Linked DNA regions of Salinivibrio kushneri. The protein of the gene in region 1 interacts with the protein of each later gene in a pairwise test. Links are inferred from orthologs where the notes say so. Each region holds a gene or a part of one and is shown in the gene's direction. Other genes may lie near its edges. The genes, in order: N8M53_RS01910 and N8M53_RS01020.

The links.
Region 2: the proteins of N8M53_RS01910 (region 1) and N8M53_RS01020 interact in binary tests that used the Escherichia coli proteins (3 or more experiments, as listed by UniProt). The link is inferred for Salinivibrio kushneri from one-to-one orthologs.

The regions. Positions count from the first base shown.
Region 1 is NZ_CP114588.1:366,810-377,499, reverse strand. Bases 589-3,447 are described here. They hold N8M53_RS01910 (penicillin-binding protein activator), read left to right. Parts: upstream 589-1,022; coding sequence 1,023-2,873; downstream 2,874-3,447. Other genes in these bases: N8M53_RS01900 (phosphoheptose isomerase), read left to right, coding at 3,239-3,447; N8M53_RS01905 (YraN family protein), read left to right, coding at 2,870-3,235; rsmI (16S rRNA (cytidine(1402)-2'-O)-methyltransferase), read right to left, coding at 589-961. Outside these bases: more of rsmI, read right to left, coding at 104-588; more of N8M53_RS01900, read left to right, coding at 3,448-3,829; N8M53_RS01895 (BON domain-containing protein), read left to right, coding at 3,833-4,378; N8M53_RS01890 (TonB-dependent receptor domain-containing protein), read left to right, coding at 4,710-6,662; LPS export ABC transporter permease LptG, read right to left, coding at 6,769-7,842; LPS export ABC transporter permease LptF, read right to left, coding at 7,842-8,942; pepA (leucyl aminopeptidase), read left to right, coding at 9,134-10,645. UniProt on the Escherichia coli protein: Regulator of peptidoglycan synthesis that is essential for the function of penicillin-binding protein 1A (PBP1a). Stimulates transpeptidase activity of PBP1a in vitro.
Region 2 is NZ_CP114588.1:205,289-216,222, reverse strand. What follows is about bases 3,760-6,862. They hold N8M53_RS01020 (penicillin-binding protein 1A), read left to right. Parts: upstream 3,760-4,116; coding sequence 4,117-6,609; downstream 6,610-6,862. Other genes in these bases: oxyR (DNA-binding transcriptional regulator OxyR), read right to left, coding at 6,693-6,862; N8M53_RS01025 (hypothetical protein), read right to left, coding at 3,760-3,974. Also shown: N8M53_RS01045 (type IV pilus secretin PilQ), read right to left, coding at 1-1,376; N8M53_RS01040 (pilus assembly protein PilP), read right to left, coding at 1,391-1,900; N8M53_RS01035 (type 4a pilus biogenesis protein PilO), read right to left, coding at 1,922-2,503; N8M53_RS01030 (PilN domain-containing protein), read right to left, coding at 2,500-3,081; more of N8M53_RS01025, read right to left, coding at 3,078-3,759; more of oxyR, read right to left, coding at 6,863-7,601; N8M53_RS01010 (glutathione peroxidase), read left to right, coding at 7,742-8,473; N8M53_RS01005 (dihydrolipoyl dehydrogenase), read left to right, coding at 8,526-9,977; N8M53_RS01000 (DUF3624 domain-containing protein), read left to right, coding at 10,139-10,411; N8M53_RS00995 (alkaline phosphatase), read right to left, coding at 10,408-10,934. UniProt on the Escherichia coli protein: Cell wall formation. Synthesis of cross-linked peptidoglycan from the lipid intermediates.

The DNA.
Region 1 (10,690 bases):
TCAGTCTCCCGTGGGACATCAATAAAGCAGCGGTTACCTGGCCAACTCGAGCGGGGGAGTATATAGAAGAATCACCACGCAAGCCAGCGTAAATCACGCTTAGCTACAGATTCTCCAAGCCCCACTTATAGAGTGCGTTCTTTTTAACCGAATACAATTCCGCGACTAATGCCGCCGCCTTTTTCAGGGGTAGCTCAGCGGCCAATAAACCGAGGGCATGACACGCCGCCGAGGGCAACGCGCTCTTATCGGCACGATAACCTGCTACCAATAACACCATTTCACCACGCAGCCGGTTGGCATCTTCATTTAACCACTCAATCAGTTCGCCTAAAGGCGCCCCGTGAATGGTTTCAAAGGTTTTGGTCAGTTCACGCGCCAAGACCACGCGGCGCGTCTCACCCAACACTTCACGCATATCCGCCAAACTGTCGCGAATACGGTGCGGCGACTCATAGAAAATCAAGGTGCGAGGATCATCGGCCAAGGTGCGGAACGTATCCTGACGTGCTTTTGTCTTCGGCGGCAGGAACCCTTCAAAGCTAAAGCGGTCTGAAGGCAAACCAGAAGCACTTAATGCGGTGACCACCGCACAAGCACCTGGCAGAGGCACCACTCGCACGCCCGCTTCACGGCATTGCGTGACGAGATGGTAGCCAGGGTCGCTAATCAACGGCGTTCCCGCGTCCGAGACTAATGCAACTGACTGGCCTTGTTGTAAGCGCGCTAATAATGCCGCCGCTTTTTGTTGCTCGTTATGCTCGTGCAACGCAAAAGTCTTCGCATTGATAGAAAAATGCGAGAGCAGCCGAGCGGTATGACGTGTGTCTTCGGCAGCAACCAGATCCACACTGGCTAAAACATCGAGTGCACGCTGGGTAATATCCGCCAAGTTGCCTATCGGTGTCGGCACAATATACAGCGTGGGGTGAGCATGGTCGGATAGATTTGCATCAGTCATTTGTTTAACAACCCTTCGGCGATTAAGATAGGGGCAACGTTGTCACGGTTGAAACATGTTCATGGTTAAACTTACCCAGAAGCGTCAAAGTGTAACACGACTTATCACCCCTGTAGCCCTAGCGTTAGCGCTGGCTGCGTGTAGTGCACCGACGTCTACGCCAACCGCGCGTGATGTCATCAGTCAGCCGGCAACGGAGAATTCGACATTCTACCTGTTGCAAGCAGAAACCAGCCAAGGTGAGAAGCAAAACGACTGGTATTTGCTGGCGATAAAAGCACTGCTTAATGAGCAACAGCTAAACCAAGCCGACGTGCTATTGCAACGCTTGTCGGAGCGCCAACTCAACACCGAACAACGCATTGAGTGGACCTTAGCGCGTGCGCGCTTTCTAGCGCAAACCGGCCAACTCGCTGACGCCAGCCAGGTACTGGTGCTTTCTCCCAATTGGCAGCTTAAAGACAGCCAGTATGTGCGCTTTTACCAGCAAAAGGCCAAGATTGCCCGCCAGCAAGACAATGCGCTCGGCGCGGTAACCCATCAATACCGACTCGCCAGCTATGTGGATAAAAACCAAGCACAGCAAGCCTGGAACACCTTATGGCAAGATTTACAGTTACTGAGCCAAAATGAAATCAAGCAGCTGCAAAACAGCGACGATGACATTCTTGCCGGCTGGGTTGAGTTACTCGATATCGCTCGTCGTTACACAGGCGATGTGGCTGAGATGCAAAGCCAGTTGGATGCCTATTTAGCGTCGCACCCTGCGCACCCAGCCAATCAGTACCTCCCAGACAACTTGGCGGACATTCAAGCGCTGACGATTACCCAACCCACCCATGTTGGTGTAATGCTGCCACTGACCGACAAGTTCTCCGAACAAGGGGATGCGATTCGTGATGGCTTTGTCGAAGCCATGCTGGATGCTAATGCTGAGCAACGTCCCAAGATACGCTTTTACGACACCAACGCCTTGGATATTGATACGCTCACCCAACGCATCACCCATGACGGCGTCGATTTTGTCGTCGGGCCTTTGCAAAAACACAAGGTAGTCGCTGTGAGCAACGCCATTGCTGGACAAGTGCCAGTGTTAGCGCTCAATGAACCAACGGATGATCGCTACCAGCAAGGGGTATGTTATTTCACCTTATCCCCCGAGCAAGAAGCAGCGCAAGCAGCCGATCGCTTGCACCAACAGGGGTATCAATTCCCGCTGGTGCTCTATCCTGATTCTGCCTTTGGACAGCGAATGCGCGACGCCTTTTCCACGCGTTGGCAATCACTCACCGACACCGAGGTAGAACAAGCACCGTTGGGTGATCGCGATAAAATGCAAGCGCGCATCCGTGATATTTTCGGCTTAGACGCCAGTCAACGTCGGATAGCCCAAATGAAGCAGCTCACCGACTTGCCGTTGCAATCACAAGCACGGAGTCGTCGGGACATTGATGCCGTGTATATGGTCGCCGGTGCCGCCGAGCTTACCTTGCTCAAACCCTTTATCGAAGTGGCCATTAATCCGGATGTGCAGCCACCCAAGCTGTACGCCAGCTCACGCAGCAACAACCGCGCAGATGGCATGGGACAATTAGCCGAGCTGCAGGGCATCGAGTTTAGTGATATTCCGCTGCTGATTAGCACCCAAAGCGCAGCGTATCAGCAATACCAGCAGCGCCATCCTTCGCCGAGCAATAACACCACGCGTTTACACGCGCTTGGGATGGATGCATACGGCCTGCTGAAAGGGTTACCGCAAATGCAGGCACAACCTGGCTACCAGTTTAGTGGCCAAACAGGCCAATTATCACTGGCGGATAACTGTGTTATCCATCGACAACTGGACTGGGCGCGGTTTGGCAAGACAGACATCGAGCCCATTACGAACCAAACCAAGCAGGATGCGCAGTGATACGTCCTCAGCCTAGAGCGAAAGGGCAAGCTTACGAAGCACAAGCTTGCCAGTACCTCGTTCGCCATGGGCTGACCACTTTGGATAAAAACGCGCACAGTCGCCGTGGAGAAATCGACTTAGTGATGCAAGACGGCACCTGCTTGGTGTTCGTCGAAGTCCGTTTTCGCCAAGGGCGCGGATTTGGTGGCGCAGCAGCCAGCATTACCGCCGCCAAGCAGCGACGCTTAATTCTGGCGGCAGAACGCTGGATGCAATGTCGCGGTATAAAAAGTACACAAACCGAATTTCGCTTTGACGCCGTCACCTTTGATGGCAGTGTTGAGGCGGTCAACTGGATTAAAAACATCGTTCAAGGGTAAGTCATGCTAGAGAGCATCAAAGAGAGCTTTACCGAAAGTATTCAAACCCAGATAGCTGCCGCTGAGGCAATCCCTGAGTACCTGTCACAATCGGCTCAGGTGATGGTACAAAGCCTGCTTAATGGCAATAAAATCCTCTGTTGTGGTAACGGTGGCTCAGCCGCCAATGCCCAGCATTTTGCGTCTTGCCTGCTTAATCGCTTTGAAACCGAGCGCCCGAGCTTGCCAGCATTAGCACTGACCACAGACACCACTACTTTAACGGCGGTGGCCAATGACTATAGCCATGACGAAGTGTTTTCTAAGCAAGTACGCGCCTTAGGACAAGCTGGCGACATCTTGCTGGCGATTTCCACTAGTGGTAACAGTAAAGACATCATCAAAGCCATGGAAGCCGCGGTGACCCGTGATATGACCATTATTGCGATGACCGGAAAAGACGGCGGAGAAATGGCCGGATTGCTCGGGCAGCGCGATGTCGAGATCCGCATTCCGTCACAACGTACCGCACGGATCCAAGAAGGGCACTTACTTACCGTACACTGCTTGTGCGACCTTATCGATCAGGTGCTCTTCCCTTCTCACGGAGAATAAACCATGCGCCTGATAATCACCTTGATGTTTGTGCTTGCCTTGCAAGCGTGCTCAACCGTTTACTCCTCCGACCCACGCACCACCGGCGAGGAGTGGCAGGACACACAAATTGGCCTAAACACAGCGGGGATTGTCAATAAACCGCCGTTTAGAAATAAAATTCGTGCAAAAGCGGCCGCTTTTCAAGGGCAAGCACTGTTAGTGGGGCAAAGCACCGATCCGGCTCTGACCGAGCAATTGGTTGAGCGCATTCGCGCATTGGACAATGTCGACGTGGTCTACAACGAAGTGCGCGACGCACCCATGATTGGTCTTGCCGATATTAGTACCGACGGCTGGCTCACGACCCGCGTGAAAGCCGCGTTTGTGGCGGATGATCAGTTGCGTTCGGTCAATATCAAGGTGATCACCGAAGCCCGAGAAGTGTTTTTAATGGGAGCGGTTACCCAAGCGCAAGCGGACAAAGCGGTGGACATCGCCCGCAATGTACGTGGCGTCGAGCGCGTGATCAAAGCGTTCCAGTATGTCGGTGACGAGAGCTCGCCATAAGACAGGCCTCCCGCTCACAACAAACAACCTATCTGTCAGCCGACCTCTGTGTCGGCTTTTTTACGTCGGTGCGTATCCACCTGCTTCGTCACCCGCTCTCCCCCTATGGTTATCGTTTTTCGTCAATCACGCTGCTTTCTCTTTAACCCTTTTCTTTCTTTTTCATCTTCAAGAAAAAACATCAGCGCTACATCTAGCCTTTAATTACATACAAATCAGTTACAAACACTAATGATAATGGTTTTTACTAGAATTTTTGTTAGTGAATTTTACTTGCGCCTGATATAGTCCCGCCACAATTAAATGAGAACTATTTGCATAGGAGTATGACATGCATTTACGTTTAAACCCGCTAACCCTTGCGATCATCACCGCGGGCACCCTTAGCCTCCCCACACACGCCCAAGACGCACAGCCTGTCGAAACGGTAACCGTCACCGCTGACAGCCTGCAAGGTAATATGGCGGTCAGCGCTGAAGAGCTTGAAGCCCGTCAGGCTCAAGATTTGGAAGACATGTTCCGCGACAACGCCAGCATCAATGTCGGTGGTGGCGTCGGTGCCGGCCAGAAGGTTTATCTGCGCGGGGTTGAAGACACAAACCTCAACATCACCGTCGATGGTGCTGCACAAGGGGGTTACTTATTCCACCACCAAGGCCGTTTAAGCATTGAACCCGAGCTTCTCAAGCGCGTTGGGGTTGAGTCAGGTCCAGCGAGCGCCGACAGTGGCCCTGGTGCGCTGGGCGGCAGTGTACGTTTTGAAACCAAAGACGCACAAGACATGCTACGTCCCGGCCAAACCATCGGGGCTCGACTTTCAGGCGGCCTTGAAAGTGCAGCCAATGCTACCTCTGGCAGCTCTGCCGTCTATGGTCGCTTAGGTGAGTCCCTGGGGATTCTTGCCTACATGAAAGGGCGTAACAGTGATGACTATCGCCACGGCGGCGGAGACCTACAGCCAGCAACAGCGAGCCAACAACGCAGTTACCTGGTGAAGTTGTCACTGCTCAATCACGGCGATCACGATGTCCGCGTCAGTGCCGAGCGTCGTACTGATCAGGGCGATTACTTTGTCCGTGCTCATATGCCCTATTTCAGCCGCCAGTCACGCAGCTATCAAGAAACCGAGCGCGAAACCTTATCATTCCAACATCGCTGGGCGCCGGATTCTGACTGGATTGAATTGACCACCAAGCTGTATCAAAACACCTTGGATCTGGATCGGATTGAAAGCGAAACCTTTAGCCGTGCCCGTCAAATCGGCGGCGATATTCGTAACCAAATGCGCTTTGATACCGGCGCAGTGCAACATGCGCTCACCGCGGGTATCGATATGTTCGAGCAAAAAACCGAAAACCTCGATTACGACGAAGCCAACGGTGCCAACAATCAAGACAAAGCACGTAATATCGGCCTGTTTTTACAAGATAGAATGACAGTCGGTGACTTTGGCATTGCATGGGGCGTACGCTTTGATGATTACCACACCGATTACGGCCAAGCCGGCGACGTCGATGGCAGTGAGGTTTCACCCAACTTGCAGCTGAGCTATCAAGCCACAGACAACCTGCGTCTGCATGCCGGCTACGGCGAAGCCGTGCGCGGTGCCAAAACGCGGGAAGTGTTGCTGATTGGCGGTGCTGTTGAGGTAGATAAAGATCTACAGCCTGAGCACGCCAAGCAAGCTGAAATCGGCGCGGAATGGCAAGGCTATGGCATGTTGACCGAGCAAGACACCCTAAATTTAGCGGTTACCGGCTTTAACACTCAAATAGAAAACTACCAAGCGTACGATCGCCGCAGTGACCCAAATTATCTTTACAACCTCGAGGATGAGGTCACGAGCCAAGGCATCGAGGCGCGCGTGGGCTGGGCACTCAATCAGTTCGATACGCAGCTCAGCTATAGCCATGTCAATATGGAAGATGAAAACGGCGATCCTCTAGGCGACGCAATGGCAATCGGCGCGTCAGTGGGTAACACTTGGGTGTGGGATACGCAATATCAGCTGGTTGATACGGATGTGAGCTTAGGCTATACCCTAACAGGCGTTGAGCGCTTGACCGATGTGCAAGACGGCGATCACGAGAAGCCTGGCTATGTAGTGCATGACGTGCGCGCGCAGTGGCAGCCAGCCGCCTACCAAGGGCTGACGGTATCATTGGCGGTCAACAACCTGCTCGACAAAGAATACAGCGAGCACAGCTCGTTCACCTTAAACAGCGGCAGCAGCATGCCTGAGCCAGGGCGTGACCTACGCCTAGGCATGAGCTATCGTTTCTAAGCGTTTACTGTCCTATCCGAAATACACAAAGGGCCGACAGCATGTCGGCCCTTTTTTGATCCCTTTATAGGGCTCGCTGCCCAAGCGATAGTTTGCGCCTGACAAGCTACAACTTGCGCCGAAGTAGCAGCAAAGTGATCACTAAGAAAATCACACTTGGGGTAATGGCACCAACCGCTGGTGGTAATTTGTATACCAAGCTCATTGGCCCAAAGACCTCATTGGCAATATAAAAGCCAAAACCAAAGATCACCCCAGAGAGCACGCGCGCCCCCATGGTCACGCTCCGCAGTGGCCCAAACACAAAACTGAGCGCCAGCAACATCATGACTGCAATCGACAACGGCTGTACCGCTTTACGCCATAAAGCAAGCTCGTAGCGAGAGGCATCTTGTTGAGACGCCTGCAAGTAAGTGACGTAGCTGTACAAACCTGACAAAGAGAGCTCCTCGGGTTTCACCGTCACCACTGCTAACTTGTCGGGGGTCAGCGTGGTTTTCCACACCAGTTGATCTTGCTGCACGTTAGAAATCGCTTCGCGCTTTTGCATCCGAGTAATGGTGACATCTTTGAGCATCCAACTGTCTTGATTAAGGTAGTCAGCACTTTCGGCAAACACCACATTGGTCATGTTTTGTTGATCGTCAAACTTCCAGATGCTCACGCCCGTGAGGTTATCTTGCTCATCGGCGCGGGCAATATAAATAAAGTCATTGCCGTCTTTCGCCCATACGCCGCGCCTCACCGACATCACATTGCCGCCTGATTTGGCAATGGCACGTAACTCTCGCGCGGCTTTTTGCGCATCGGGCGCGCCCCATTGACCCAATACCATCACGATGAGCATCAAGGGGATCGCGGTTTTAAGTACTGACATACCGATTTGCAGCTTAGAAATACCCGCCGCCTGCATCACCACCAGCTCGGAGCTGGATGCCAGCATCCCCAGCCCAATCAAGGCACCCAGCAACACCGCCATTGGGAAGAACATTTCAATGTCACGGGGCATACTCAATACCACGTATAAAATGGCTTTACCCATGGTGTAGGTGCCATCACCCACCGAGCGCAGCTGCTCAACAAATTTGATGATCGCTGACAACCCCACCAAGGTTGCTAGGCATAACGAGGAGGTGCCAATCAGCGTGCGACCAATATACCAATCAAGAATGCGAAACATCAGGCAGATCCTTTTAAGCTAGCTTTGAGTTTTCGCACCGGTAGCGAATCCCAACCGGCAAGCACCACAGCCAATAACAAGGCAGCGATATTGACACTCCAAAGCCCAATTTGAGCGGGGAGATCGCCATCTTCGACCGCCGATTTGGCGGCACTGATCGACAAAAAGTACGCCAGATAAATCAAAATCGCGGGGAATAGCTTAGCGAACCGTCCTTGGCGTGGGTTCACCGCCGACAATGGCACTACAATCATGGTCATCAACGGAATACACAGCACCAAAGAGATACGCCACTGCAGTTCAGCGCGCGCTTTTAAGCTCGATTCACCAAACAGTTGCAGCGTAGGCACCGCATCCCAATCGCGACTTTTCTCGCGCACCTCACGCTGACCAATCAGCACCTGATAGTTCTCGTAGGTGGTCACGCCATAGTTAAGCTGGGTCGGCAATCCCTCAGTGCGGGTGCCGTCGACCAAGTCCAGCACTTGGCGGCCATCGTCGAGCTCAGAGACATAACCTTTGTCAGCCACCACCACATTGGGCAGCAAGGAGCCACGCGGCACCGGCTGGGCAACAAACACCTGATTGAGGGTTTGGCCATCATCTTCAATGTTATCGACAAAAATGACCGCTTCGCCGGAAGGGGCGCTTTGAAACTGACCTTGCACCAGCAGCTCCAGCCCCGATTTCGCTTCCAGCTGCTCCATGACTTCTAACTCTTGGTTATTGGCCCACGGTGTTAGCCAGAGTGCGTTAAAGGCGGCCACCGAGCCGGTAATGATCGCCAAATAAAGCGCCGCGCGGATCAAAAACTCGTTACCGATCCCGGTGGCGTTCATCACGGTGATCTCACTCTCGGCATACAGGCGGCCAAAAGTGATCAAGATCCCGATATACAAACTTAGTGGCAACATCAACATCGCCATCGACGGCATGTACAAACCTACTAAGGTAATAATTTGATCACTCGGGATCGATCCCTCCGTGGCATTGGCCAGCACACGGATGAACTTTTGGCTGAAAAAGACCAGAAATAACACAAATAAGACTGCAACTTGTGTCTTAACCGTCTCCCGGATCAAATATCGAACAATTATCAAAGCGAAGGCACCTATGGAAAACTTGTTTTTTTACTCGAATAACTATAGTTTCTGGTTTAATTAGTTGTTTTCTAATCTTTCGGCCATTTGTTGACCGCCGGCTGATCCGGGCGCATGTAGAGCGTTCAACAACATAGAAGCGGCATTATCCAACATTTGGTCTCAATTGTCTTTAGGATCTAGGAGTACAAATGGAGTTCAGTGTAAAGAGCGGTAGCCCCGAAAAGCAACGCAGTGCCTGTATTGTCGTCGGTGTATTTGAGCCTCGCCGCCTCTCCCCTGTGGCCGAGCAGCTCGATAAAATCAGCGACGGCTACATCAGCGCCTTGCTGCGCCGCGGTGATCTGGAAGGAAAACCCGGCCAAGTGCTCCTGCTGCACCATGTCCCGAACGTCCTGTCTGAGCGTGTCCTGCTAGTCGGCTGCGGTAAAGAACGTGAGCTGGGCGAGCGCCAATACAAAGAGATTATCAAAAAAACCATCAATACCCTGAACGAAACGGGGTCGATGGAAGCGGTCTGCTTCTTAACCGAGCTGCACGTCAAAGGACGCGATACCTACTGGAAAGTGCGCCAGGCGGTTGAGAGCACCAAAGACAGCCTGTACACCTTTAACCAATTCAAAAGCGTTAAGCCAGAAATTCGCCGCCCATTGCGCAAAATGGTGTTCAACGTGCCAACACGTCGTGAACTAAACCTGGGTGAGCGCGCTATCGCGCACGGTTTGGCGGTTGCCTCTGGTGTTAACGCCTGTAAAGACTTGGGTAACATGCCACCAAACGTGGCCAACCCAGCGTACCTTGCCTCGCAAGCGCGTCGTCTTGCCGACGACTATGAAACGGTCACAACCCGTATCATCGGTGAGCAAGAAATGGAAAAACTGGGCATGCATTCGTACTTAGCCGTGGGCCGAGGCTCCAAAAATGAGTCGATGATGTCTATCATGGAGTACAAAAATAACCCAGACCCAGACGCCAAACCGATTGTCTTGGTGGGTAAAGGCCTGACGTTTGACTCGGGCGGTATTTCCATCAAGCCTGGCGCCAACATGGACGAAATGAAGTACGACATGGGCGGTGCTGCGTCGGTCTTTGGGGTGATGCGCGCGCTGGCCGAGCTCAACCTGCCGATTAATGTTGTTGGGGTGCTGGCTGGCTGTGAAAACATGCCCGACGGTCAAGCGTATCGTCCAGGTGATATCCTCACTACTATGTCAGGCCAAACCGTGGAAGTGCTCAACACCGACGCTGAAGGCCGTTTAGTCTTGTGTGACGCCCTGACCTATGTTGAACGTTATGAGCCAGAATGTGTGATTGATGTCGCGACCTTAACCGGGGCGTGCATCATGGCCTTGAGCCACCACATTAGCGCCTTGATTGCCAACCAAAACCCACTGGCGCACGATATCATCAATGCTTCAGAGCAAGCCGGTGACCGTGCGTGGCGCCTGCCAATGACTGACGAGTTCCAAGAGCAGCTCGACAGCCCGTTTGCCGATATGGCCAACATTGGCGGTAAAGGTGGCGGCACCATCACCGCCGGGTGTTTCTTGTCGCGCTTTGCCAAGAAATACAACTGGGCGCACCTAGATATCGCCGGTACCGCTTGGAGAAGTGGCGGAAAAGAAAAAGGCTCAACCGGTCGTCCGGTGCCGCTGTTGGTTCAATTCTTACTGAACCGCTCTGGCCTAGAAGTGGAAGAGTAAGGAGAAGGAGGCCAACCGGCCTCCTTTTTTGTTCACACTTTATTC
Region 2 (10,934 bases), 160 kb from region 1 along the record:
GAAGAAGCCTCGAGATAAGGCAGTTCTGTCCCTTGTTCAATGTAGGCCGCTTTTTTATTGGTGGTGATAAGTCGAGGGCTCGATACCACTTCTGCTTTCCTTTCGCTTTCAAGCGCAGACAGCTCCAAGTCGAGCAGAAGATCATTGCCGAGCTTCGCCACTTGTAAGGCCATACTCGAGGCGGAGGGGTTAGCAGCTGCCAGGTTCACACTGAGGAAGTCACCAATATTGGCGCCGTCTGTCGCCGCATCGTTTAAGCTTTCAGGGCCTCGCCCGGTGACATTGCTATCCCACATCAAGTTACCTTCCACAGACGGACCAACCGTGGTTGAGCCATTTCGATTCAACAGCCCCCAACGTACACCTAATTCGTCTACTGAGCCTTGCTCGACCGTCACAATACGTGCCTCAATCTCCACTTGCTTAACGGGCACATCTAAGTGACTCACCAAGGTGCGGATACGCTCGATGTTCTTCTCAATATCACGAACGATGATCGCATTAGTGCGCGAATCGAGTGAGACAGCGCCACGAGCAGACAGTAAGCTCACTCCCTGACCCTGGCCTCGGATTAATGCCGCAACGTCACCGGCTTTGGCGTAGTTAACGGTGATCACATCAGAAGACAAAGGCAACAGTGCGTCTGCTTGTTGCGCCATCTCGAGATCTTGCTTTTCTTGCGCCATGAGCTCTCTACGAGGCGCAACTAACATCACATCCCCACGTTGACGCTTGTCTAGCCCCTTGACCCTGAGGATCACATCCAACACATCTTGCCATGGCACCCCGTCGATACGCATGGTGATATTGCCCTGCACACTGTCAGTGGTCACCAAATTGAATTGATTTTGCTCGGCAATAAGTTGTAGCACTGCCCGCACAGGAATATCTTGGAAATTGATGGAAATCGGCGCCTCGGGGGCCGGGGCTTGAGCGGTCACCGGATCAGAATCGCGCAAGGTGATAATTAATTGCTGATGCTGTTGCTGGTAATCAAACGTCATCGCTTGCTCGGCGTGAATCTCTATCTTGGTATAGCCTGCTTCCTGAGTGATGTGAACGGCGTTCACAGGCAGACCCGTCTCTTGCCCTTTCATCCGCCCGAGCAAATCTGGCGTGACGACCACCTGAGGTAGCCTAATCATTAGCTGCTGAGGGCTCGTCTGGCGAAAATCCGCCATCACCGCGGCACTGTCAAAACGCAAGCGGAGCTGCGTTTCTTGTTGAGTAGAAGACGTGAGTTGCGCCTGTACCAAGGTCACCGCCTCAGCGGCCCCCACTACAGCACTCCATACCATCCCACAAGCGAAAACAGTGATAATTGCGGCTTGCGCCAGTCCTGATCCGAATGTGCTCCTTACCCTGCTTGCTTTCATTCACGCTATCCTTTTTACGACACGCTGGGGTGGGTTGACAAAGTCATAAAACGCGGCTGCCAGCAACCCAACCCATCTGGCAACAGCTGTTTAATTCTCACTTGATTAGGTGCAACCTGGATCACACGACCATGATGCGGTCCCAGCCGGTCACCCCGCTTCACTTTGCGCACCAACCCGCTGGGTAGCGTAATAAGCGCTTGCCTCTGCTCACCCTTGGTTAAACTGCCTGTCATCTTAAGCTGATCGAGTGGCACCGCCGTCAGTGGAGATGTCTGTCGACCTGACGCGGGTTGCCAACAATCCTCCATTGCTGTGAGGTGTGGTCGACTATCAGGCTCAAGAAAAAAGGGGTCGCGACCGCGCGAAGCAAACGGAAGCGGCTGATAAGTTGGCGCGGGAGGGATCCGGGTGGCGCTCACCTCGGCCTGCGATTTTGCCTGTCTCATAAACTGTTCAATGTCGGTATTATCGTCATGACAGCCACTGAGAAGCGCAAGTAAGATATACACGTAGTGTCTCATCCTGCTTCCTTACTACAATGATCAACGACGCCCATCAGGGCCAGTGTAACGGTAGGTGGTGGCTGACACAGACAGCCGTAAGGCATCGGCTGGTGACGCTTGATCACGCGTCAGGATAAAGTTTTGCAATGACACCAAGCGCGTCATTGCCGCGATATCAGCGCTGAATGCGCCAATATCTCGATACTGACCGTGTAAGACAATATCGATGGGAATCGCGTCCAACCATGGCCCCTGCTGACGAGGCTGCCACGCTAAGGTGTCGAAGTTGAGTTGATGGCGCCCACCGACATCGCTAATGCCCGCCAATAACTCAGCTAGCTCTTCTTCCTCCGGTAACTGCGCGATCAGCTGGTTATACTGTTGATTCAACGCGTTGAGTTGCGCTTCGACATCCGGTAACCCAGCCACTTCATGCGCAAGCTTTCGATACTGAGCTTTCAATGGCTGCTCTTGCATACTCGCTCGCCGCCATTGAACATGCTGAGGTTCAATCACCACAACCCACATGAGGCCTAAGATCATCCCGCCCAATATTGTCCATACACTCAGTTTGACCCACAGCGGTGCAAAAGGGAGGTGTCGCCAGTCTAATTCGATCACGATGCATCCTCCTCGCCACTTGGCCGCTCGGGGGCCACATACTGGGTAAAGGAAAAGCTGAGCGTGAAACGTTTATTGGGTCCAACCGCCTTGCCATTGGTGACGACTGTCTCTATATCAAGCTCGTCTACGGCTTGGTCCGCTTCCAGTGACGCCAGTAAACGCGCAAGCTCCGCGTTAGAGTGAACCCAGCCTTCCAGACTAATACGCTCCGCTTGTTGCGCGATGCGGGTAAGGTACGCCCCAGGAGGCATCACACGAGGAATAAAATTGAGCACGGCAGTCACATTATTACGCTGTTGCTGCAATTGGTTAACTAACCCCAATCGCGACTGCAACGCACGACGCTGCGTATCTTGTTGCTCAAACTGAGCCAAGGTTTTTTTAAACTGCTTGATACCTTGTTCAAGCTGTTGGTTACGTCCTTGCTGGCTCTCTATCCTATGCTGCTGCACTGTTGTGACCGTCCAGCCAAGCAGGAGTGTTACCACCACGACCATGAGCGTGGTAATGGCGAAAGCACGCTGTTGGCGACGCTGTGCTTGTGCCCGCCACGGTAATAAGTTGATGGCCATCATTGAGCACCTCGCAGAGCCAGTCCAAGCGCCACACAGGCAGGGGCGTTCAAATTTTCACAACCAAACGGCGCACCGGGGTTGATTAAGTGGCACGCTATCTGGGCGGGAGAGCGCAGACTCTCCGGCCAATCACCACTTAACCAAACGCTGGCCTCTGAGTGACGACCAGCTTGAGTCAGGTAGGCCTGATAAGCATGTTCAATGTGTTGGCATAGCACTTGGTGGGACAGATCACCGGCGTCTGTCTGTCTCGGTGAGGTCAGCGATAATCGTTGCTGATAATCCTCCCCATCGCTGCGTTTTCCGGTTACCGTCAGTGCCTCCGCACATAAATGTAACCAAAGTGGCCAAACACTGGGTTGATGATAGGCTACTAACGCCTTATACAAGGCTTGAAGACCATGCTGTTGTCGGTCCACCACACGCACGTTTAGTTTGGCTTGGCGACAGGCAGCGAGGATGGGCGCTAACGCGGATTGGCGACACGCGATCACCTGATAATGTGCGTCTCCTGGCTGCGCCCCGACGTCTTTTTTAGAGAAGTCGAACAGGAGATCACTGATGTCCATATTGAGTGCTTGGCTTAGTGCCTGCCCGACCGTCGTTTCTTGCTCTAACGGATCATCAACATCCGCCGCCGTCAATGTTTTGCTGATCACCGTGTCATCTTCGACACCAATCACCACAGTCGCCATCCAGCGCTGGTACCAAGGTAGCGGGTCGAGCATGGTTGCTTTCAATGTTTTGATCGACTCAACCAAGCTGTCATCGTGACAGGCTGTTAGTGTGTGAAAGCTTAATACCTGCTGAGTCGCGGATGATGGCTTAATGGCCACCGCATAACTGGTCTGTTGCCCCAAAGCGAGACCTAAAACTGCCGAACTTCGCATCATTTCGTGTTAGGCTCCCAACGTCAGCGTGAAGTCAGTATTTACAAAACTGGCCTCATCACGGGTTATTTTTAATGCTGGTGCCTTTATACTACTCACGTATGATTATTGAACGGCTCAACGGCAACAAAACGGGAAATCTCAGGTGAAGTTCATAAAGCGTTTGCTTATCTTTGCACTGGTTTGCACAGTGCTTGGAGTCACTACAATCTTTGGGTTTTACCTGTATGTAAAACCTGACCTCCCCGATGTGGCGACACTAAAAAATGTCGAGCTGCAGACTCCGATGCAGGTCTATAGCACCGATGGTGAGTTGATCTCCCAGTTCGGTGAAAAGCGTCGCATCCCCGTCATGCTCGAGGACATCCCTCAACCGATGATTGATGCATTGATTGCCACAGAAGACAGTCGCTTTTACCAACATCCAGGGATTGACCCAATCGGTATTGTGCGCGCCGCGGTGGTGGTGGCCATGTCTGGTACGGCCAAGCAAGGGGCCAGTACCATTACACAGCAGCTGGCACGTAACTTCTTCCTCTCTAACGAAAAGCGGATTATGCGCAAGATAAAAGAAATTTTTATCGCCGTGCATATCGAGCAGCTACTGAACAAAGAAGAGATCCTTGAGCTTTATTTCAACAAAGTCTTCTTAGGCTATCGTGCTTACGGGGTCGGCGCGGCCGCACAGGTTTATTTTGGTAAAACCCTCGATCAACTGACCTTGAGCGAAATGGCAGTGATTGTCGGATTACCCAAAGCGCCCTCCACCATGAACCCGTTATATTCTCTGTCACGGGCGACAGAGCGACGCAACGTTGTACTCGGACGGATGCTCAAAGAGGGTTACATTTCCAACGCAGAATATCAGCAAGCCAAAAATGAACCTATCGTGGCGAGCTATCATGGCGCTGAAATCGAGCTTTCCGCACCTTATGTTGCCGAGATGGCACGTGCATGGGCAGTCGAACAGTTCGGCGACGACGCCTACACCTCCGGTGTGCGTATCTTCACCAGTGTCGATGCTGACAAGCAACGGGCTGCTAACGAGGCGGCAGTGGAAAACATTCTCGCCTACGATCGCCGCCATGGGTTCCGTGGTCCAGTTGCGACCTTATGGCAAGCGCCTAGCCAACGCTGGCAGCACCAGCGCATTGTTGACCATCTTGCCAATCAACCCAGCTACGGCCCCTTAGAGCCCGCCGTCGTGATTGATGTTCAAGCTAAATCGGCACAGGTTGTCGGACCCAATGGCCGTGAAATCGAACTGCCCTGGGAGGGACTAGACTGGGCGCGGCCTTATATTACTGACAGTCGCCAAGGCCCAGCGCCCAAGCGTGCTGATGAGTTCCTCGCCAGTGGTCAGCAAGTGTTTATTCGCCAAGTCGATGACAGCTGGCATTTGGCCCAAGTCCCTACCACCAACACTGCACTGGTCTCTATGTCACCCTCAACGGGGGCAATCAAAGCCTTGGTGGGCGGCTTTAACTTTGTCCATAGCAAGTTCAACCGTGCCACACAGTCAGTGCGCCAGGTGGGCTCGAGTATCAAACCATTTATTTATTCCGCCGCCGTGCACGAAGGCATGACACTCGCCACCTTGATTAATGATGCGCCGATTAACCGCTGGGATCGCAGCCAGGGTGTGGCCTGGCGGCCGAAAAATTCACCACCACGTTATGAAGGACCACTGCGGGCTCGCCTTGGACTGGCGCAATCGAAAAACGTGATGGCCGTGCGGGTGCTGCGTCGCGTGGGATTGGATGACGCACTCGACTACCTCACCCGCTTTGGCTTTAAGCGTGATGACTTGCCGCGCGCAGAAGCCATTGCACTTGGTGCAGGCAGCTTGACACCGGTTGAAATGGCACAGGGCTTTAGCGTGTTTGCCAATGGTGGCTATTTTATGGAGCCCTTTATCATTGATCGGGTCGAAACCCCATTCGGTGAAGAGATTTATCGCGCTAACCCACCGGTGATTTGTGATAATTGCGAGCAGCAAACGGAAGAGGCCAATCCGTTTAATGAGCAGAACTTGCTCGCGCAAGATGACACCACTACCCAGCGCCATGCCAAGCAAGTGATTGATGAGCAGAATGCGTTTTTGGTACGTGAAATGATGCAAAGCAATATCTGGGGCGGCGGCGATTGGCGCTATGGGACAGGCTGGAATGGCACCGGCTGGCGCGCGCAAGCGCTCAAACGGCGTGATATTGGTGGTAAAACCGGTACCACCAATGACTCCAAGGATACGTGGTACACGGGCTACGGCCCAGGCATTGTGACCACGGTATGGGTGGGCTTTGATGATCACTCTCGCAAGCTTGGCCGCACCACTCGCAATGCCAATTTGGGCGACGACCGTCAGCCTATTCGCGGGGCAGAGTCAGGGGCAAAAACCGCCGAGCCCGCGTGGATTGATTTTATGCAGCATGCACTCGCGGACGTCCCTGAGCAGAATAAAACCGTCCCACCTGGCATTGTTAAAGTGCGTATTGACCGCGAAACAGGGCTGTTGACTCGAAAAACCGATCATACTTCGATGTTCGAGTACTTTGTAAAAGGGACCGAGCCGACTGAATATGTCTCATCGCAATCTGATGGCAATATTTATGAGTCAGAAACAGAATCCCTGTTCTAACTCTGTTGCATCGTCAATAGCAACGTAACATCAAGGCGCCCGCATCATGCGGGCGCCTTTTTATATACACATAACGCGACAAGTTAGCGGCAACCCCGATCATGCATCACGGCGGTCATTTGTTCATGGATAGCATCAGCCAGCTGCTCATAACGTCCTCGTAGCGGCGAGCCAGGACGGTAGTCGAGAGTAATTTGACGAGATGGTGTTGGTGAGGTGGTGGGTATATACACCACACCATCTCGCTTATCGGCAGGCACCGATAGCTGCGGCAATAGGGTGATCCCACTCCCTGCCGCAACCATATTCCGCAAGGTTTCTAAACTGGTGGCGCGAAAGCGCTGATCTTCACGCGCCCCCACTTTAAAGCAAAAGCCCATCGCCTGATCGCGCAAACAATGCCCATCGCCCAGCATTAACAAGGTCTCTCCTTGCAGCACATCCAAAGCTACTTCTGCACAATCGGCGAGACGGTGTTTTTCGTTCACGGCAAGCAGCATCGGCTCATCATAAAGTGGCAGCTCTTTTAAATGCTGGGTTTCTTCTACAGAGGCCAAAATGATGCAATCGAGTTTGCCCTCTTCCAATTGCTGCACTAACTGCTGCGTCTGACCTTCGTGAATAAACAGCTCCAGATCAGGAAAACGGTCGCGCAGCATAGGAATGATCTTTGGCAGTAAATAAGGCCCCACAGTAGGAATTAAGCCGATATGCAAAGGGCCTGTCATGCTTTCCCCTTGCTCACTAGCCAATTCGGTCAAAATTGTGACTTCCCGCAAGACGTTACGTGCCTGTTGTACTAACCTCATACCGGCATCGGTGAACAACACACGGCGACTGGTTCGCTCTAACAAACTCACACCCAATTCATCTTCCAGCTTTCGGATTTGACCACTCAAGGTCGGCTGGCTGACAAAGCACGCTTCTGCCGCTTTACGAAAATGTCGGTGTTCGGCCAAAGCGACCAAGTACTCCAAGTCACGAATGTTCATCTTTGTCTCTTCTATAGAGGATAACTATCAAAACCATAGCATTAAGCGATTAGAGCTATCAATTGCAATCGGTAATACTACTCCCATCAAAACGCGGCGACACATTCGCCCACAAACTTAAATCAAGAAAGGACATCACCATGACAGCAACAAAAGAAGGTCAGCCAGTACCACAAGTAACATTCCGCACTCGCGAAGGCGACCAGTGGAAAGACGTTACCACCGATGACATTTTTGCCAATAAAACCGTGATTGTATTCAGCCTGCCAGGTGCGTTCACCCCCACGTGTTCGTCATCACACCTGCCACGCTATAACGAGCTATATCCGGTGTTCCAACAATACGGCGTTGATGACATTGTCTGTGTGTCCGTCAACGATACCTTTGTGATGAACGCCTGGAAAGCCGACCAAGATGCTGACAACATTCATGTCCTGCCTGACGGTAACGGCGAGTTCACCGATGGCATGGACATGCTGGTCGACAAAAACGATCTTGGCTTTGGCAAACGCTCATGGCGTTACAGCATGCTAGTGAAAAACGGCGTGGTCGAGAAAATGTTTATCGAACCCAACGAGCCAGGCGACCCGTTCAAAGTCTCTGATGCCGACACCATGCTGGGCTACATCGCCCCTGAGCACAAACTACAAGACTCAATCACCGTGTTTAGCAAACCAGGCTGCCCATTCTGTGCCAAGGCCAAACAAGCCCTGATCGACGCAGGTCTTCAGTTTGAGGAAATTATTCTTGGCAAAGACGCTACCACGGTTTCTTTGCGTGCAGTGAGCGGTCGCGCCACCGTGCCACAAGTATTTATCGGTGGCCGTCATATCGGTGGCAGTGAAGAACTCGACACCTATCTAAATCAGTAATCCGCTGTTTGGGCGGCTTCCTTGCCGCCCTTTATTTTCCCAGGAGAAAGCAATGAAAACATTAACGGTTGATGTGGCTGTGATTGGTGGCGGAACCGCCGGGCTAGGTGCTTATCGCGCAGCCAAAGCGCATACGGATAACGTGGTGATGATTGAAGGCGGCCCCTATGGCACCACGTGCGCGCGGGTTGGCTGCATGCCTTCCAAACTGTTAATTGCGGCGGCTGAAGCGGCGCATCATATCGACAAAGCGCCCGGCTTCGGTGTGTATCCCGGCGGCACCACGGAAATTAATGGCCGTGAGGTGATGGATCGGGTGAAACGCGAGCGTGACCGTTTTGTCGGCTTTGTACTGGAAAGTGTCGATGACATTCCCGCTCAAGACAAAATCGACGGCTATGCGCGCTTTGTGGATGATCACACCTTAATGGTTGATGATCACACCACCATCCATGCTGATCGCATCGTGATCGCGACAGGCTCGCGTCCAAGCTGGCCGTCCGCTTGGGATCACCTTGGCGATCGTTTAGTGGTCAATGATGATATTTTTGAATGGGACGATCTACCTGACTCGGTTGCGGTATTTGGCCCGGGTGTAATTGGCCTAGAGCTAGGACAAGCGCTGCATCGCCTCGGGGTCGAGATGACCATGTTTGGCGTCGGTGGCCAAGTGGGCCCGCTGACCGATCCGGACATCATGGCGTATGCCAATCGCACCTTCAGTGAGGAGTTTTATCTCGACGCCGATGCCAAGGTGGAAGAGATGGTGCGTGAAGGCGATAAGGTGCAAATCCGTTATCGTGATAAAGAGGGCGAAAGCCAACTGCGCTGGGTCGACTATGTGGTTGCCGCCACCGGTCGTCGTCCAAACGTCGACAAGCTAAACCTTGACGCGACCAGCATCAAAGTGGATGCCCGCGGCGTGCCAGTTGCCGATAGTTACACCCTGCAGACCACGGCACCGCACATTTTTATTGCCGGTGATGCCAGTAACCAAATTCCGTTGCTGCACGAAGCGGCTGACCAAGCGCGCATTGCCGGTGACAACGCCGGACGCGGCAAAGATATCCGTGCCGGATTGCGCCGCAGCAAACTCTCTGCGGTCTTTTCTGACCCGCAAATTGCGATGGTGGGCGAAAGCTACAAAGCAATTACCGACCGCCTCGGCCCCTGCGGCTGCTTTGAAACCGGCGTGGTGTCGTTTGAAAACCAAGGCCGCTCACGAGTAATGCTGCGCAACAAAGGCTTGTTACACGTTTATGCCGAGCAAGGCACTGGCCGCTTCCTTGGCGCTGAAATGATTGGTCCGAACGCCGAGCACTTGGCCCACTTGTTGGCATGGGCACATCAAAATCAAATGACCATTTCGCAAATGTTGGATATGCCCTTCTATCACCCAGTGATTGAAGAAGGGGTACGTACCGCGCTGCGGGATGTGAATGCCAAGCTCAAACTCGGCCCTGAAATGATCAAACACTGCATGGACTGTGGCCCAGGCTGCTAATCCACTGCCCTTTTCGCCGATTTTCGGCGCTTTACAGGCACTGCCTGTTGCTTCCCCAAGCACTTGCTTACCTTTTTGCCCTCCTGATTGGAGGGCTTTTTTGTATCCGGCGGCCCACTGCGCCACAATAAGCTATCGCCATTACCGACCAAGAGAAACGCATGGCTTGCAAATACTGTCAGTCCGCGATTTGGCAACAAAAACTGGGACGCTGTACCCGTTGTATGAAGCAACTGGCCGCCATGTGCGCGCTACTTTGGCCACTTTGGTGGTGGGGCTATGCCGACACGCCACGGCAAGTGGAGTCGATTGCCTTGTTATTCGCCGCCGGCAGTGCCAGTGTGCTACTCACGCTGCATGTGGTTATTTATCCGTTTCGGCGCAATAAAAAACCCGCGCCAGAGCGCGGGTCGTCAGACATACCAGACGATTAATCGGCCAGATCCGTGGCTTCGTTAATCACATGGAAAATGTAGTTTTGCTCCACGGCACCTTGGAATAACCACGCCATCGGCCCACGAGCCATGATGGCCACATCTTCACCGGAGTGGGTTTCCGAACCGAGCTTAATCAAGGATTGCTGTTTGTAATCCAGCTCACGCACCTGCCTTTCTTGCAGGTTTTCACGCGCACCTTTCACCGCACCCGGGCCGTTGCCATAGGTGATGGTGGTATAGGTTTTACCAAAATCATCCTGATTCAAGCGCCCTTTTTGACGTGACAAACCGAGAATAGGGTTGCCCCGCTCCGCATAGCCGTTCATCACCATGGTGTGGGCATGGTCGGCGGTGACAATGATCAGGGTATTTTCTGGGTTGGTTTTCTCTAAGGCCACTTTAATGGCATCGTCATAAGCCAACGTATCTTCTAACGCTCGCGCGGCGTTGCCCGCATGGTGAGCATGGTCGATACGTCCAGCTTCTACCATCATCACATAGCCGTCTTTGTTGCGGCTGA